Regions from separate parts of the Massilia genomosp. 1 genome, predicted to be linked through region 1. Evidence: predicted binding sites of a transcription regulator. Region 1 holds the regulator's gene; the other holds the start of a gene.
The links. Region 1 encodes sigma-54, which starts transcription at its own class of promoters, with help from an activator protein. Its sites were predicted from a motif close to TGGCANGNAANCTGCTTT; they were not measured.
Positions count from the first base shown of each region.

Region 2: a site for sigma-54 is predicted at 5,192-5,209, ahead of F1735_RS02360 (ammonium transporter). Genes of this name have one in related genera too.

Region 1 is NZ_WHJF01000015.1:3-7,624, reverse strand. It holds gene F1735_RS07905 (monovalent cation:proton antiporter family protein) at 1-969, opposite strand, end outside; gene F1735_RS07900 (KpsF/GutQ family sugar-phosphate isomerase) at 1,076-2,098, shown strand; gene F1735_RS07895 (KdsC family phosphatase) at 2,100-2,642, shown strand; gene lptC (LPS export ABC transporter periplasmic protein LptC) at 2,664-3,287, shown strand; gene lptA (lipopolysaccharide transport periplasmic protein LptA) at 3,284-3,913, shown strand; gene lptB (LPS export ABC transporter ATP-binding protein) at 3,910-4,668, shown strand; gene F1735_RS07875 (RNA polymerase factor sigma-54) at 4,671-6,143, shown strand; gene F1735_RS07870 (tetratricopeptide repeat protein) at 6,169-7,473, opposite strand.
Region 2 is NZ_WHJF01000004.1:31,790-39,411, reverse strand. It holds gene F1735_RS02380 (rhamnogalacturonan acetylesterase) at 1-64, opposite strand, end outside; gene F1735_RS02375 (TonB-dependent receptor domain-containing protein) at 64-2,484, opposite strand; gene F1735_RS37370 (TonB-dependent receptor plug domain-containing protein) at 2,481-2,882, opposite strand; gene F1735_RS02365 (FadR/GntR family transcriptional regulator) at 3,143-3,841, opposite strand; gene F1735_RS02360 (ammonium transporter) at 3,942-5,144, opposite strand; gene F1735_RS02355 (sensor domain-containing protein) at 5,315-7,622, opposite strand, start outside.

The DNA of each region.
Region 1 (7,622 bases):
GAACATCTTGGCCAGCACCGCGATCAGGGCGAACTTGAGCAGCACGGGCAGCACCAGCAAGAGCAGCACCAGCCACCAGTTTTCCAGCACCAGACCGACATTGAGCAGCATGCCGACGGTGATGAAAAACAGCCCGAGCAGCACATCGCGGAACGGCTTGATGTCTTCCTCCACCTGGTGCTTGTACTGGGTCTCGGAGATCAGCATGCCGGCCACGAACGCGCCCAGCGCCAGCGACAGGCCGGCGTGCTCGGTGATCCAGGCCGCGCCCAGGGTGATCAGGAGCAGGTTGAGCATGAACAGCTCCTGCGAGCGGCGCTTGACGACGATGGTGAACCACTTGCGCATGATCTTCTGGCCGATGAACAGCAGCAGCACCAGCACGATCACCGCTTTCACGCCGGCCCAGGCCAGCGTTTCGGCCAGTTCCTCCGGGGGTTTACCGAGCGAGGGAATCAGGATCAGGAGCGGCACCACCGCCAGATCCTGGAACAGCAGGATGCCGATGATCTTGCGGCCATGCCCGCTTTCGAGTTCGAGCCGCTCGGTCAGCATCTTGACCACGATCGCGGTCGAGGACATGGCCAGCGCGCCGCCCAGCGCGAACGCGGCCTGCCAGGTGATTTTCAGGCCCGGCAGCTGGGTCGCCAGCAGCCAGCCAAACAGCATGGTGGCGACGATGGTGAGCACCACCTGGGCCATCCCCAGGCCGAACACGATGCGCCGCATCGCCATCAGCTGCGAGAGGGAGAATTCGAGCCCGATCGAGAACATCAGGAACACCACACCGAATTCGGCCAGGGTTTCGGTGGTTTTGCTGTTTTCGGCCAGTCCCAGGGCGTGCGGGCCGATCAGGATGCCGACGGCCAGGTAACCGAGCATCGGCGGCAGGTGCATCATGCGGAAAGCGACCACGCCCAGTACGGCGCTGCCTAACAGAAGGAGGGTGAGTTCTAGTCCTGAAAACATGCGGTGCCGTGTAAAGGATTGGTAAAGGACGAGCGAAAACACGGGGTAACCACGATTTCTGCGTCTGGCAAGTTTTTTGCTTTCGCAATTCGTTTATACTTCTGCCATGAGTGTAACCCATGAAAAAACAATGCTGAAAGCTTTTGACAAAAACCTCACGCAACGCGCCATGCGACTGGCCCGCGAGACCTTGGAAATCGAAGCGGACGCCATCCGCGCCCTGCACGCGCGCCTGGAGACCGACGACAGCGTCGGCCAGGCCGTCGGCCTGCTGATGGCGTGCGGCGGGCGCGTGGTGGTCTCCGGCATGGGCAAGTCGGGCCATATCGCGCGCAAGATCGCCGCCACCCTGGCCTCGACCGGCACCCCGGCCATGTTCGTCCACCCCGGCGAAGCGGCCCACGGCGACCTTGGCATGGTCACCGCGCAGGATGCCTTCATCGCCATCTCGAATTCCGGCGAGACGGCCGAACTGATGTCGATCCTGCCGATCATCAAGCGCATGGGCGCACCGCTGATCGCCATGACCGGCAACCCGCAATCGAGCCTGGCGCTGCTGGCCGACGTGCACCTCGACGTCTCGGTGGCCAAGGAAGCCTGCCCGCTCAACCTGGCGCCGACCGCCAGCACCACCGTCACCCTGGCGCTGGGCGACGCGCTGGCCGTGGCGCTGCTCGACGCCCACGGCTTTAAAGAAGAAGATTTCGCCCGCTCGCATCCGGGTGGTGCGCTGGGACGGCGCCTGCTGACCCACGTGCGCGACGTCATGCGCAGCGGCGACGCGGTGCCGGCCGTAACTGCCGATGTGTCGCTCTCGGTGGCCCTGCTCGAAATCACCCAGAAGGGCATGGGCATGACCGCCATCGTCGACGCCGCCGGTCATCCGGTCGGCGTATTTACCGACGGCGACCTGCGCCGGCTGATCGAGCGCGTGCAGGATTTCACGAAGATCACCATCCGCGACGTGATGCACGCCGACCCGCGCCGCGTCGGTCCCGACCAGCTGGCGGTCGACGCGGTGGCCATCATGGAACAATTTCGCATCAACCAGATGCTGGTGGTCGATGCCGACGGCAAGCTCGTTGGCGCCCTGCATATCCACGACCTGACCCGCGCCAAGGTGATCTGACATGAGCGAGCCCGCAAACCAACTGGCCCACATGCAGCGCGCCGCCGCCGTCAAGGTCATGATTTTCGACGTCGACGGCGTCCTCACCGACGGCAGCCTGACCTACGGCCCCGATGGCGAAGCGACCAAGACCTTCAATGTGCTCGACGGCCTGGGCATCCAGCTGCTGCAAAAGAGCGGCGTGGCCACCGCCATCATCAGCGCGCGCCAGTCGCCGATCGTGGTGCGGCGCGCGGCCGACCTGGGCATCATGCACGTCCACCAGGGCATCCACGACAAGCGCGTGGCCTTTGCCAAACTGCTGGAAGCGACCGGCGTCAGCGCCGCGCAATGCGGCTACATCGGCGACGACGTGATCGACCTGCCGCTGCTGCTGCAGGTCGGCTTTGCCGTCACCGTGCCGACCGGGCATCCGGAAGTGCAGTACCGCGCCCATTACGTCACCAAGGCCGGCGGCGGGCGTGGCGCGGTGCGCGAAGTGTGCGACCTGGTCATGCGCGCGCAAGGCACCTACGACGCGGCGCTGGCGCCGTACTTCGCCTGATGCACGCCACAGGAGACCACCATGCATAAGCGCACCGCACACCGCTGGCGCCTGACCGCGATCATGGTGGTCGGGACCTTCTTCGCCTTCGGCACTTTCTGGCTGGTCCAGCTGGCGCAGAACGCCGACGCCACGGTCGATCCGAACACCTTCAAGAATGAACCCGACTACATCGTCGAACAATTCAGCTTCGTGCGCATGACACCCGAGGGCAAGCCGCGCTACCTGGTGTCCGGCGCCAAGCTCACGCACCGCCCGATCGACGATTCGTCCGATGTCGAGCTGCCGGTGCTGCAGGGCGTCGCGCCCGGCCAGCCGCTCACCACCATCACCTCGCAGCGCGCGCGCATCCGCCACGCCCAGAACCAGGCCGACCTGATGGGCGACGTCAAGGTGGTGCGGCCGGAGTCGCCCAACAACCGCGCGATGCAGCTCAAGACCGAAGCACTGACCGTCTTTACCGACGAAGACCGCATGACGTCCGACCAGCCGGTCCAGGTCACGCTGGGCAATTCCACCATCAGGGGAACCGGCATGGAAGCGAACAACGCAACGCGCGAGCTCAAGTTCGCCAGCCGCGGGCAGATCGTGTATCCACCGAAAGCGGCGCGCGCAGCGCCAACCATCACAGGTAAACCACAATGAAAAAATTCCTAGCCATCGCCCTGCTCGGCCTGGCCGCGGCCACCGCGTCCGCCGAAAAGGCCGATTCCGCCAAGCAGGCGGTGATCACCTACGATTCCCTGGAGACCAATGAAGTGACCCAGGTGACGATCCTGACCGGGAACGTGGTCGTCACCAAGGGCACGCTGATTCTCAAGTCGGACCGCGCCGTCATCAAGGAGACGCCCGAAGGCGACATGTTCGTGACCCTGACCGCCAGCGCCGGCAAGGCTGCCACGTTCCGCCAGAAGCGCGACGGCGGCCCCGACCTGTGGATCGAAGGCCAGGCCCAGCGCATCGAATACGATGAACGCAACGACATGATGAAGCTGTTCTCGAACGCCAAAATCCGCCAGCTCGAGGGCCAGAAACCGACCAACGAAATCGAAAGCGAATTCATTTCCTACGACAGCCGCAAAGAGGTGTTCGTGGCGCGTAATGACGCCAGCGGCGCCAACAAGCCGGGCCAGGGGCGCGGCACCATGATCATCGCCCCGCGCAAGCCGCGCGCCGCGCCGGCCACGCCGGCGTCCAGCGCGCCGGCGGTGACGCCCGCACCAACGCCGGCGCCCGCGCCGACCACCACGCCAGCTGCGGGAAATCCATGATCGAACCGAAAAATTGCGGCAGCACGCTGATCGTGCGCGGCCTGCAGAAAAGCTACGGCAAGCGCCTGGTCGTGCGCGACGTCTCGTTGCAGGTCGACTGCGGCGAAGTGGTCGGCCTGCTCGGCCCGAATGGCGCCGGCAAGACCACCTCGTTCTACATGATCGTCGGCCTGGTGCCGTCGGACGCGGGCACGATCGATATCAGCGGGGTCGATATTTCGAGCCTGCCGATTCACCGGCGCGCCGCGCTCGGCCTGTCGTACCTGCCGCAGGAAGCGTCGGTGTTCCGCAAGCTGACCGTGGAAGAAAACATCCGCGCCGTGCTGGAGCTGCAAAAGGTCGACGGCAAGTCGCTCACCAAGGCGCAGATCAACGAACGCTTAGATACCCTGCTGGCCGACCTGCAGATCGAAAAACTGCGCGAGAACCAGGCCATGTCGCTCTCCGGCGGCGAGCGGCGCCGGGTCGAGATCGCGCGCGCGCTGGCGACCAACCCGCGCTTCGTGCTGCTCGACGAACCGTTCGCCGGGGTCGATCCGATCGCCGTCATCGAGATCCAGCGCATCGTGCGCTTCCTCAAGCAGCGCGGCATCGGCGTTTTGATCACCGACCATAACGTGCGCGAAACGCTGGGTATCTGCGACCGCGCCTACATCATCAACCAGGGTGCGGTGCTCGCCTCCGGTCGTCCCGACGATATCATCGCGGATGAATCCGTGCGTCGGGTCTACCTGGGCGAACACTTCCGGATGTAGGCATGAAACAGTCCCTTCAACTACGCACTTCCCAGCACCTCGCGCTCACGCCCCAGTTGCAGCAGTCGATCCGGCTGCTGCAGTTGTCGACCCTGGAACTGCACCAGGAACTGGAACAGCTGTTGAGCGACAATCCGCTGCTCGAACGACTCGACGATCCGCTCGATCATTCGGTGCGCCTGTTGGGCGATGGCGCCATCAGCAGCACCTCGACGCCGACCGAAGCGCCGCCCGAGCCGGGTGCGCAGGATGCGCCGGCGCCAAGCGAAGGCGAGACCTTCGAAGGCGGCGAAGCGGACAGCCCGGCCAGCAATGACAACGATGGCGAGTGGGGCGACCTCGGTCGCGCCAAGACGCCCGACGACGAGGATTCGCGCCCGCAGCTCGAAGCATCGAGCATCACCTTGCGCGAGCACCTGATGGAGCAGATGCGCGTGACCGTGCTCGAAGCGCGCGACCGGGCGCTGGTCGAACTGATCGTCGACGCCATCGACGACAACGGCTACCTGACCGAGTCGCTCGAAGAGATCCACGAGCGCATGCCGCCCGAGCTGGAGATCGAGATCGAGGAACTGCGCACCGTGCTGGCGCTGCTGCAAAGTTTCGATCCGAGCGGCGTATGCGCGCGCAATGCGTCCGAATGCCTGGCGCTGCAGATCCGGCGCATGCCCGGCGTGCCGATGGTGACGCGGCGCATGGCGCTGACCATCGTCGAAAACCACCTGACCTGGTTCGCCCAGCGCGAATTCAACAAGCTGAAAAAAGCGCTCGACTGCGACGATGAAGACTTGCGCGAGGCGCAGACCGTGATCCGCCAGTGCAATCCGCATCCGGGCGCGGAGTTCGCGTCCGACGTGTCGGACTACGTGGTGCCGGACGTGATCGTGCGCAAGGCAAAAAACGGCTGGTCGGTGATGCTCAATAACGACGTGATGCCGCGCCTGCGCGTAAACAGCATGTACGCCGCGCTGCTCAAGCAGGGCAAGGGCGAAGGGCAGATGGGCGCGCAGCTGCAGGAAGCCAAATGGCTGATCAAGAACATGCGCCAGCGCTTCGACACCATCTTGCGGGTGGCCGAAGCGATCGTCGAACGCCAGCGCAATTTCTTTTCGCACGGCGCGGTGGCGATGCGCCCGCTGGTGCTGCGCGAAATCGCCGACACGCTTGGCCTGCACGAAAGCACGATCTCGCGCGTGACCACGCAAAAGTACATGATGACGCCGCACGGCATGTTCGAGCTGAAGTATTTTTTCGGCAGCCACGTGGCCACCGAAGCGGGCGGCGAAGCGTCATCGACGGCGATCCGGGCGCTGATCGTGCAGCTGACCAGCGCCGAAGATCCGAAGAGCCCCCTGTCGGACAGCAAGATCGCCGACATGCTGGGCGAGCAGGGCATGGTGATTGCGCGCCGCACGGTTGCCAAGTACCGCGAAGCGCTCAAGATTCCGCCGGTCGCCCTGCGCAAGTGCCTGTGACCGGGCGGGCAGGTGTGCGCAGCGCTTACAGGAACTCCGGGTAGTCGCGCAAGAGCGACTTTTCCAGTTGCTCGACGTTGCCGAAGAAGTCGAATTCCCCGCCGCCCGAGATGCGCCGTCCCGCATCCCAGCTGCGCCAGGCGCGCTGTGTATCTTCGCTCCTGTAAAGCGCCATTGCCATGCCGCCGTAGGCTGACGCCATTGCCGGATTGGCCTGCAGCGCCTTGGCGTACAACGCAGCCGCTTCGCGGTACCTGCCCAACTCTTTGAGGTTATCGGCTTCAAACAGCATCAGGACATGTTGCTTGCGCGTGGTGTGCTTGCGCAGGTCCTGCAGCGTGACGTTGGCCGCTTCCAGTTCCGCCGTGGTCTTCTTGTCGTCCATGACGGCATCGAGCCGGATCACCTCCGGGTTGGCCTTCCCCAGCGCGCGCTGCTCTGGCGTGCGCGTGATCGAAGCGCCCCCCGAGAATATCCATTCGTTCAAGCCCAGCACGGCGTCCAGCGGCCGATTATCTGCGTGCGCCTGCGCGATTTCGCGCTCGGCCGCCTGCCTGGCCGCAGCCGTCGGCGGGGCCGCGTCGAGCACCTTGTCGATCTCGTCGCCCTGCGGCGCACGCGGCTTGTAGGCGGCCAGACTGTAAGCGGCCGGCGCGCCTTGCTTGACGGCGCTGACCGTATAGGTACGCGTTTCGCTGTAGCCCTCGATCTGCTTGTGGTACGTGACCAGGCTGGCCGGCAGGCGTTGCTGGGCGGAGAGGCGCGTCAGCACGCGCGGATGGGCGCCGAAATTGCGCAGGACGCGTGCGAACATGGCCGCGTCGGCGGCGCTGACGCTGGTACCGCCCGGGCCGAGACTGGCCATGCGAATGCCGTTCACTGCCAAAACCGTGGCGCCGCCTTCGCTCGACTCGGTCAGCGTACGCGCCCCCTCCTCGAGCGACAGATTGTTTTCCAGCTCGATCAAACCGTAGGCCGGCGTGAAGCTGCCCTTCTTTCTGATGGCGAGCAGGCGATAGCCAATGGTGTCGAACATCGAATACCTTACATAGCTGCGGCTTGCCTGGTCGATCTGGTAGCGGCGCCGCGTCACCAGGTCGAGAATCGTGGTTTCCTTCGCGTCCTGTACGGTCAGATAGCGTTCGCCCTGCACGACCTTGAATGTATGCGTTTCGTTCGGTATGGGTACGCCGCCGCGCGTCGCGCCGGTGTAGTCGATAGCGACATGCAGGTCGTAGGTAATGGCGGCGCACGCCGGCGCGCCAGCGGCGCCCAGGGTACCCAGCATCGCCAGGCGCAGCAGGGAAGTGGAAGTGGATCGCGTGAACATGGTGGCCCGCTATGGTGGTGATAGTGAGTATGGTCACTCAACCTGATGGGTTTCGGCGCCATTTTGATCACGTAGCGTGATGGGCGATGGGGTGACCCCCGCAAGGAACTTGAACAAATGCTCCTATTGGGGGAGTCTTCGGTTTCCTA
Region 2 (7,622 bases), on a different contig from region 1:
GCGCGGGCGCCGCAGCCGCCAGCGCCAGGCCAGCGGCTGCCATCAGAAAGGAAAATGGCGCCATCATCCGAAGGTGTAGTGGACGCGCACGTTGTAGGCGCGGCCGATCGGCTTGGCGATGTTTTGCGCGAACACCACGCGCGAACTCAAACGCTGGTTCGACAGCGGCGGGTCGACATCGAGCAGGTTGTTCACGCCAACCGTGAACTTGAGCCGCTTGTTCCAGGCGTAGTTGGCGCTCAGGTTGTACAGGATGTAGGGCTCGATCTCGTTGTAGAAGGGCTGGCCCGGCTTCTGGCTCGGCAAGGCGTTGGTGTCGATGTAGCGCGAGGTGTACGACTGGGTCAGCTGGGTGCCGAAGCCGCCGCGGCTCCACGACAGGCGCAGGTTGTGCTTCCATTTGAAGACGTAGGTGTTGGCGGAGGTGGCGCCGGTCGAGAGCGCGCCCGGTTTGCCGACGCTGTCGATCCAGTCGCCGCCTTCTTCGTTCTGGCCTTCGTATTTGTTGACGCAGGTGCCGTCGAAGGACATGCCGAAGCGCCCCATGCTGGCGGTCGGCAGGGTGTAGTTCAGGCTGGCGTCGATGCCCTGGGTGCGCAGGCCGCCCATGTTCAGGCGCGTCTTGGTGATGTAGGCCAGGGTGCCGTCGGCATTGCGTACGAACAGCTTGTTGTATTTGTTGACGTCGCCGAAGATCGTGTCTTCGGCAATCTGCGCGATCGTGCCTTTCATTTCGACGTTCCAGAAGTCGAGCGAGGCGACCAGGTTCTTGAGCGGTTCGATCACGATCCCGGCGCTGAAGGTCTTGGACTTTTCCGGCTCCAGGTTGGGGTTGGCGCCGGTCAGCACCGTCAGGGTGCTGCCGCAAACCTTGGCCGGGTCCAGGTTCAGGCCCGCGTACTTCGGATCGGTGGTGAGCGCGCCGGTGCCGCTCACGCCGGGCTTGGCGCTCGGGCACAGCAGCGGGTCATCCCACTTGGCGGTGGACGGCACGCGCGTTTGCGGGGTGCCGTACAGCTCGGGCAGGGTCGGGGCGCGGAATCCGGTGCTGGCGGTGGCGCGCAGCATCAGGGCCTTCGATGGCTCGTAGCGCACGCTGGCCTTGGGGTTGACGGTGGTGCCGACGTCGCTGAAGCGGTCGGCGCGCACGGCCAGGTTCAGGTTGAGCCGCTTGGTGAACGGCGCGTCCAGTTCCAGGTAGGTGCCGAGCACGGTGCGCGCGCCATGCGGGTAGCGCTTGGGCGTGCCGGAGACTTTGTAGGCCACCGCGTCGCCGATGTCGCCGGAGGCGTCGCGGTAGGTTTCGCGGTGCAGGTCGGCGCCGACGGCGAGCGCCAGCGCGCCGCCGCCTAAGGTCGTCAGTTCGCGGTTCAGGGTCAGGTCGGGGCCGTAGTAGTGGACTTCGGCGCGACGGTTGACCAGGCCATCGGCGGAGATGCTTTCCAGGTAGGCTTGGCCGGCTGCGTCCTGCGCACCAAAAGGGTTGAGCACGCCGTCGGCCACGCCCTTGTACAGCTCGGGCGTGCGCAGGTAGCCGCTCAGGAATTTGACCGTGCGCTTGCTGTAGGCATAGTTAAAGCCGGCCTTGTAGTCCCAGCCCTTGAACTGGCCTTCTTCGGTGAGCACCAGGCGGTGGCTGTTCTGGCGGTCGTCGGTGATGGCCGGGCCGAGTTCGTCCAGGCTCCAGGTGAGCGCAAGGTCGGCGCCGTTCAGGCCGGCCACGGCGGGCACGCCGCCCGCGCCCCCGGGATACCATGTGCTGGCCTTGGTGATCATCAAGGGCTTCCTCAGGCCGGGGTTGGGCTTGTCGTAGTCGGTCTGGGCGCCGAACGGCTGCGGCGGATTGAGGGCGTCGATGTAGGATTCGGAGCTGAGCAGTTCGAGGGTCAGCATGTTGCCGTCGCCGTGGCGCAGGCTGCCCTTGGTCAGCAGGGTGGTTTGCTTGTTGTCGGCCAGAAGTTGCGGATACAGGTTCGGGTCGAGCACGCAGGTCTTGCTGCCGGCGCCGCCCGGCTTGGTCGAGGGGATGCTGTACTGGCCCTGGTACGGGGCGACGCAGCCGGCGCCGAAATACGGGTTGCCGGTGACGCTGGTCGGCTTGCCGTTGGCGTAGACGGTGTAATTGGCCGGCGCCGACGAGGAACCGGAGGTGTTGCTGGTAAACGCCGTGCCGCCGAGGCGGGCGATGTCGTCCGGGTCGCTGATGTTGGGACGGTCGCGCTGCATCAGGGCGCTGCGTTTCTGGGTGTCGAAGGCGGCGTAGACGTTCCAGCCATCCTTGGCCAGGTCGCCGGTCCCGCTGGTCAGGCTCAAGCGCCGCTGCGCGCCGCCGCCGCTGCGTTCGGGCGCCATGACGCTGGCGCTGGCGGTGGTGTCGGTGATGGCGCGCTTGGTGATGAAGTTGACCACGCCGGCAATCGCATCGGTGCCGTAGATGGCCGAGGCGCCGTCGCGCAGCACGTCGACCCGTTCGATGGCGCTCATGGGGATGACGTCGACGTTGATCGCGCTGTCGCCAATGGCTTGGCCAGGCGCCGGCCGTTGAGCAGGACCAGGGTGCGGTTGGTGTTCAGGCCGCGCAGATTGATCATGGTGCCGCCGCCGCCACCGCCGACCGGTTCGTTGGTCGCGCCGGCGGTGAGCGAGGTGGCCACTTCGGACATCGTGGTCAGGCCGCGGTTGACCAGGTCGTCGGCCTTGATGGTGGTCAGGGGCAGGGCGTTTTCACTGGCCAGGCGCTTGATGGAGGAGCCGGTGACGTCGATCCGGGTCATGCCGCCGTCGCCCTGCCGGGCCGAGGCCTGGTTCATCAGGGCCAGGAGCGCGATGGCGATGGAGGAAAGCAGCAGCGTCGGTTGCGGGAACCTGGGAGGTGTGGGCACGGCGTGTCTCCTGATTTGAATTGCTTTTATGGTTAGGTCAATTCTAATTTGGCCTGACCAATTAATCAAGGTGGACTTGCCAATCTGTTGCCGTTAGCTCGTCGTTCCCGCGCAGGCGGGAAGCAAAGTTGGTCGATACGCGCCGCTGGCGGCAGCGCAAACCTGGGTTCCCGCCTGCGCGGGAACGACGAGGTGGTGGTGAGGGAGGGGGGGGGCAGGTCGAGGTGGCGCTGCTGGTCGGCCGCGACTCGGGTGTACGACTAGCCGCGCGAGAACGTCCTTGTCACGCGCTCCAGGTGCGCGCGCATGGCCTGGCGCGCGCCGGCCACATCGTGCGAGGCGATCGCCTCGAGAATCTTGCGGTGGTCGGTCAAGGTGGTCACGCGCAAATCCTCGGTCTGGAAGTGCTCCTTGAGCTTGTGCCACAAGCTGCCGCGCTGGTTCCACAGATAATCGACCACGCCGACCAGCGCCGTATTGCCGGTGGCGCGTGCGATCGCCAGGTGAAAATTGCGGTCGGCCTGCTCGTTGCTGGCGCGGTCTTCGTGATGGTGTTCCATCTCCAGCACCGCCGTCAAGATCGCGTCGATCGCCGAATCGGTGGCCATCTTGGCCGCCAGCGCTGCCACTTCGGACTCGATCATGCGGCGCGCGGCCAGCACTTCGAACGGGCCTGGCCCGACTTCGGGCACATCGGCCTGCGCCGTGGCTTGTTCGCTGACATACACGCCCGAGCCGCCGCGCACTTCCACAATGCCGCTCAGTTCGAGCACGATCAGCGCTTCGCGCAGCGAGGCCCGGCTCACGCTCAGCTTGGCGGCCAGGTCGCGCTCGGCCGGGAGGCGCTCGCCGGCCTTGATGCTCTCGTCGCGGATCAGTGCCTGGATGCGGGTGGCCACGACACGGTACAGGCGCGGCTCAGCCGAGGTCGATTCTTGCGGCGCAGAGGGTTTCTTCATTGATTATGTGGATCCGGGGTAAGGCGTGAGGGAGGCGTTTACATGCTCGCCTGATTTTAGTTTGGTATGGCCAATGTTGCAAGGCTCCCCCACCGGTGCGCTACCAGTTCGATTCCCGCTCCGGTGTCGATGAAATGTGGTGGATCGACAAATCGGCGCCCTGGAATTCCTGCTCCGGGTCGAGCCGCAAGCCCATCGTCTTTTTCAGCACGCCATACACCAGGTAGCCGCCGGCGAGCGCGATGGCCACGCCCAGCGCGGTGCCGGCCAGTTGCGACATGAACGCCACCCCGCCCATGCCGCCCAGGCTTTTCAGCCCGAAGATGCCGGCCGCGATGCCGCCCCAGGTGCCGCACAGGCCGTGCAGCGGCCACACGCCGAGCACGTCGTCGATCTTCCAGCGGTTTTGCGTGAGGGTGAACATGGCCACGAAAATCGCGCCGGCAATGGCGCCGGTGGCCAGCGCGCCGAGCGGATGCATCAGGTCCGAGCCGGCGCACACGGCCACCAGCCCGGCCAGCGGGCCGTTGTAGGTAAAGCCGGGATCGTTCTTGCCCAGTACCAGCGCGGCCAGGGTGCCGCCGACCATGGCCATGAGCGAATTGACGGCGACCAGGCCGTTCATCTTGTCGAGCGTTTGCGCACTCATGACGTTAAAGCCGAACCAGCCCACCGCCAGGATCCAGGCGCCCAGCGCGAGAAAGGGAATCGAGGAGGGCGGATGGGCGGCGATGGCGCCGTTGCGCCCGTAACGCCCGCGGCGCGCACCGAGCAGCAGCACGGCGGGCAGGGCGATCCAGCCGCCCACGGCATGCACCACGACTGACCCGGCAAAGTCGTGGAACGCGGCCCCGAAGGCGAGTTTCAGCGCCGCCTGGATGCCGAAGCGCTGGTTCCAGGCAATGCCTTCGAACAGGGGATACACGAAGCCGACCAGCAAGGCGGTGGCGATCAGCTGGGGATGGAACCTGGCGCGCTCGGCAATGCCGCCCGAGACAATCGCCGGAATGGCGGCGGCGAAGGTGAGCAAGAAGAAGAATTTGACCAGCTCGTAGCCGTTGCGCTCGGCCAGCACGTCGGCGCTGGCGAAAAAATTGACGCCGTAGGAAATGCCGTAGCCGATGAAAAAATAGGCGATCGTCGAGACGGCAAAGTCGGCCAGGATCTTGACCAGGGCGTTGACCTGGTTCTTCTTTCTCACCGTGCCCAGTTCCAGAAAAGCGAAGCCGGCGTGCATCGCCAGGATCATGATGGCGCCGAGCAAGATAAACAGTGCGTCGGCGGCGTGGCTGCTTGCGTTCATTGGACGATTCCCGATAAAGGTGCATGGAAGTAGTGATGTACGTGATGTAAGCAATAATCGTTCCATTTTGGTGCGTCGATCCAAGTGCCTGATTTTGAGGGGGAAAGGATGATACGGGCGCGGCTGGCGGCGAGCGCTGCACCACGGCGGCGCATCCGTTTTGGTGCAGCTCAGCCGCGCGTATCGTGGCGGCGCAGCAGGCGGTCGAACTGGACGGCCGTGAGCGGCCGCGAAAACAGGTAGCCCTGGCCGAAATCGCAACCGGCGCCGGTCAGCAGGTCGCGCTGTTCCTGCGTTTCGACGCCCTCGGCGATGACTTTGATGCCGAGCTTGTGGCCCATGACGACGATCGCTTCGCACAAGGCCAGGTCGTCCGAGCCGGCCACCATCTTGAGCACGAAGGATTGGTCGATCTTCAGATAGTCGATGTGGAATTTTTTCAGGTAGGACAAGGAAGAATAGCCGGTGCCGAAGTCGTCGAGCGACATCTGGATGCCGCTTTCGCGAAACGACAGCAATTGTTCGTGGATGCTGTGGGTCGATTCCATGAGCATGCCTTCGGTAATTTCGACCACGATTTCGGTGCCGGCGTAGCGCCCCAGCACCGGATGGCTGCGCAGATGCGGCGCATGCAAGGGTTGCCCGTTGCCGCATGACTGGCGGCGGAACTGGGCTGGCGACATGTTGACGCTGATCTGGAATTCCGGATCGATGTTGCCGCGCCAGCGCATGGCCTGGTGGAACGCTTGCTGGAACACCCACTCGCCGATGCCGACGATGAGGCCCGATTCCTCGGCCAGCGGAATGAATTCGGCCGGGCTGACCGCGCCGCGCTGGGGATGCTCCCAGCGCAGCAGCGCTTCGGCTTTGCGGATGCGCCCGCTGGAAAGGTCGACGATGGGCTGGTACAGCACCCGCAACTGGCCCTGCGCGAGCGCGGCGCGCAGGTCGTTCAGGGTGCGCATCTTGTTCTGCGCGGCACGCTGCATGGCGGGCATGAAGTAGCTGAACTGGTTGCGCCCGCGATTCTTGGCCGCGTACATGGCCTGGTCGGCGTTCTTGAGCAAGGTGTCGACGTCGGTGGCGTCGTGCGGGAACAGGGTGATGCCGATCGAGCCGGACAGGTACAGCGTTTCGGCCCCGATGACGAAGGGTTTGGCGAGCGCGGCCAGCATGGCGTGGGCGACCCGCTCGACGCTGTCGAGGTCGTCGAGCTCGCCGAGGATGACGGTGAATTCGTCGCCGCCCAAGCGCGCCACGGTGTCGGCCTGGCGGAGGCAGGATGACAGGCGCGCCGCCACCTCGCGCAGCAGCTTGTCGCCGGTATCGTGGCCGAGGGTGTCGTTGACTTCCTTGAAGTGGTCGATGTCGATGAACATCAGCGCCAGCGGCAGCTTGGAGCGGTGCGACTTGCGCAGTTCGTGCGTGAGCCGGTCGTGGAACATGCTGCGGTTGGGCAAGCCGGTGAGGAAGTCGAAGTTGGCCTGGCGCCAGATGGTGTCTTCCGCCAGTTTCTGGTCGGTGATGCCGGAAAACATATTCACGCGGAACTTCACCTGGCCGCGTTCGTCGTAGATGGTGTCGATGCGCAGCCATTCGGCGCATTCGTCGCCGTTCTTGTGACGCGTCCACACCCGGCCCTGCGCGTGGCCCGATTTTTCCAGGCGCTGCAGCAATTCGCCGTTGTGCTCCCGGCCCGGCACGCCGGCCAGCAGCATGCGGGCCGGCTGGCCAATCAGCTCCGGCTCGGCGTAGCCGGAGAGGCGGATAAACGCGGGATTGACGGCGACGATGCGCTCGTCCGGCGCGGTGATCATGATCGCTTCGCCGATGGCCTCGTACACCATGGCCGACAGGTTCAGCGCGCGCTCGGTCTTTTTCCATTCGCTGATGTCGGTCGAAATGCCGATCACGCCGATCAGGCGGCCCTGGTCGTCGCGGATCGGCGAGTCGGTCACGTGCATGGGAAAGGTGGTGCCGTCGCGGTTACGCACCAGAAATTCGCCCGACCAGCTGCCGCCGGCCTGTAATCGCACCATGATCTGGGCGGCGCGTTCGGCGGACGTCTCGGCCGGCACCAGGTCGACGATGTTGCGGCCCATTGCCTCGGCGGCCGCCCAGCCGTAGAGCTTTTCGGCGAACGGGTTCCAGTACAGGATAGTGCCGGGCACGTCTGTGGCGATGACGGCTTGCTCGACCGAGGCCAGCAGGCTGGCCTGGAACTGGATCTGGCGTTCGCAGCGTTTGAGCGTGGTGATGTTGTCATGCACCAGCACCACGGCCGGCGCCCCCTCATGGTCGAGCGCGCTGATCTTGAGGCAAAACCAGCGCGGCTCGTGCGGGGCGTCGCAGGGATAGTCGAAGGTGGCGCTGCGGCAGCGGCCGGCCAGGATGTCGCGCACCAGGGAGGCGACCCGGGCGGCGTCGCCACAGCCGGACAAGGCGGCGCGGTCGCACACATCGAGGTAGTTGATGCCT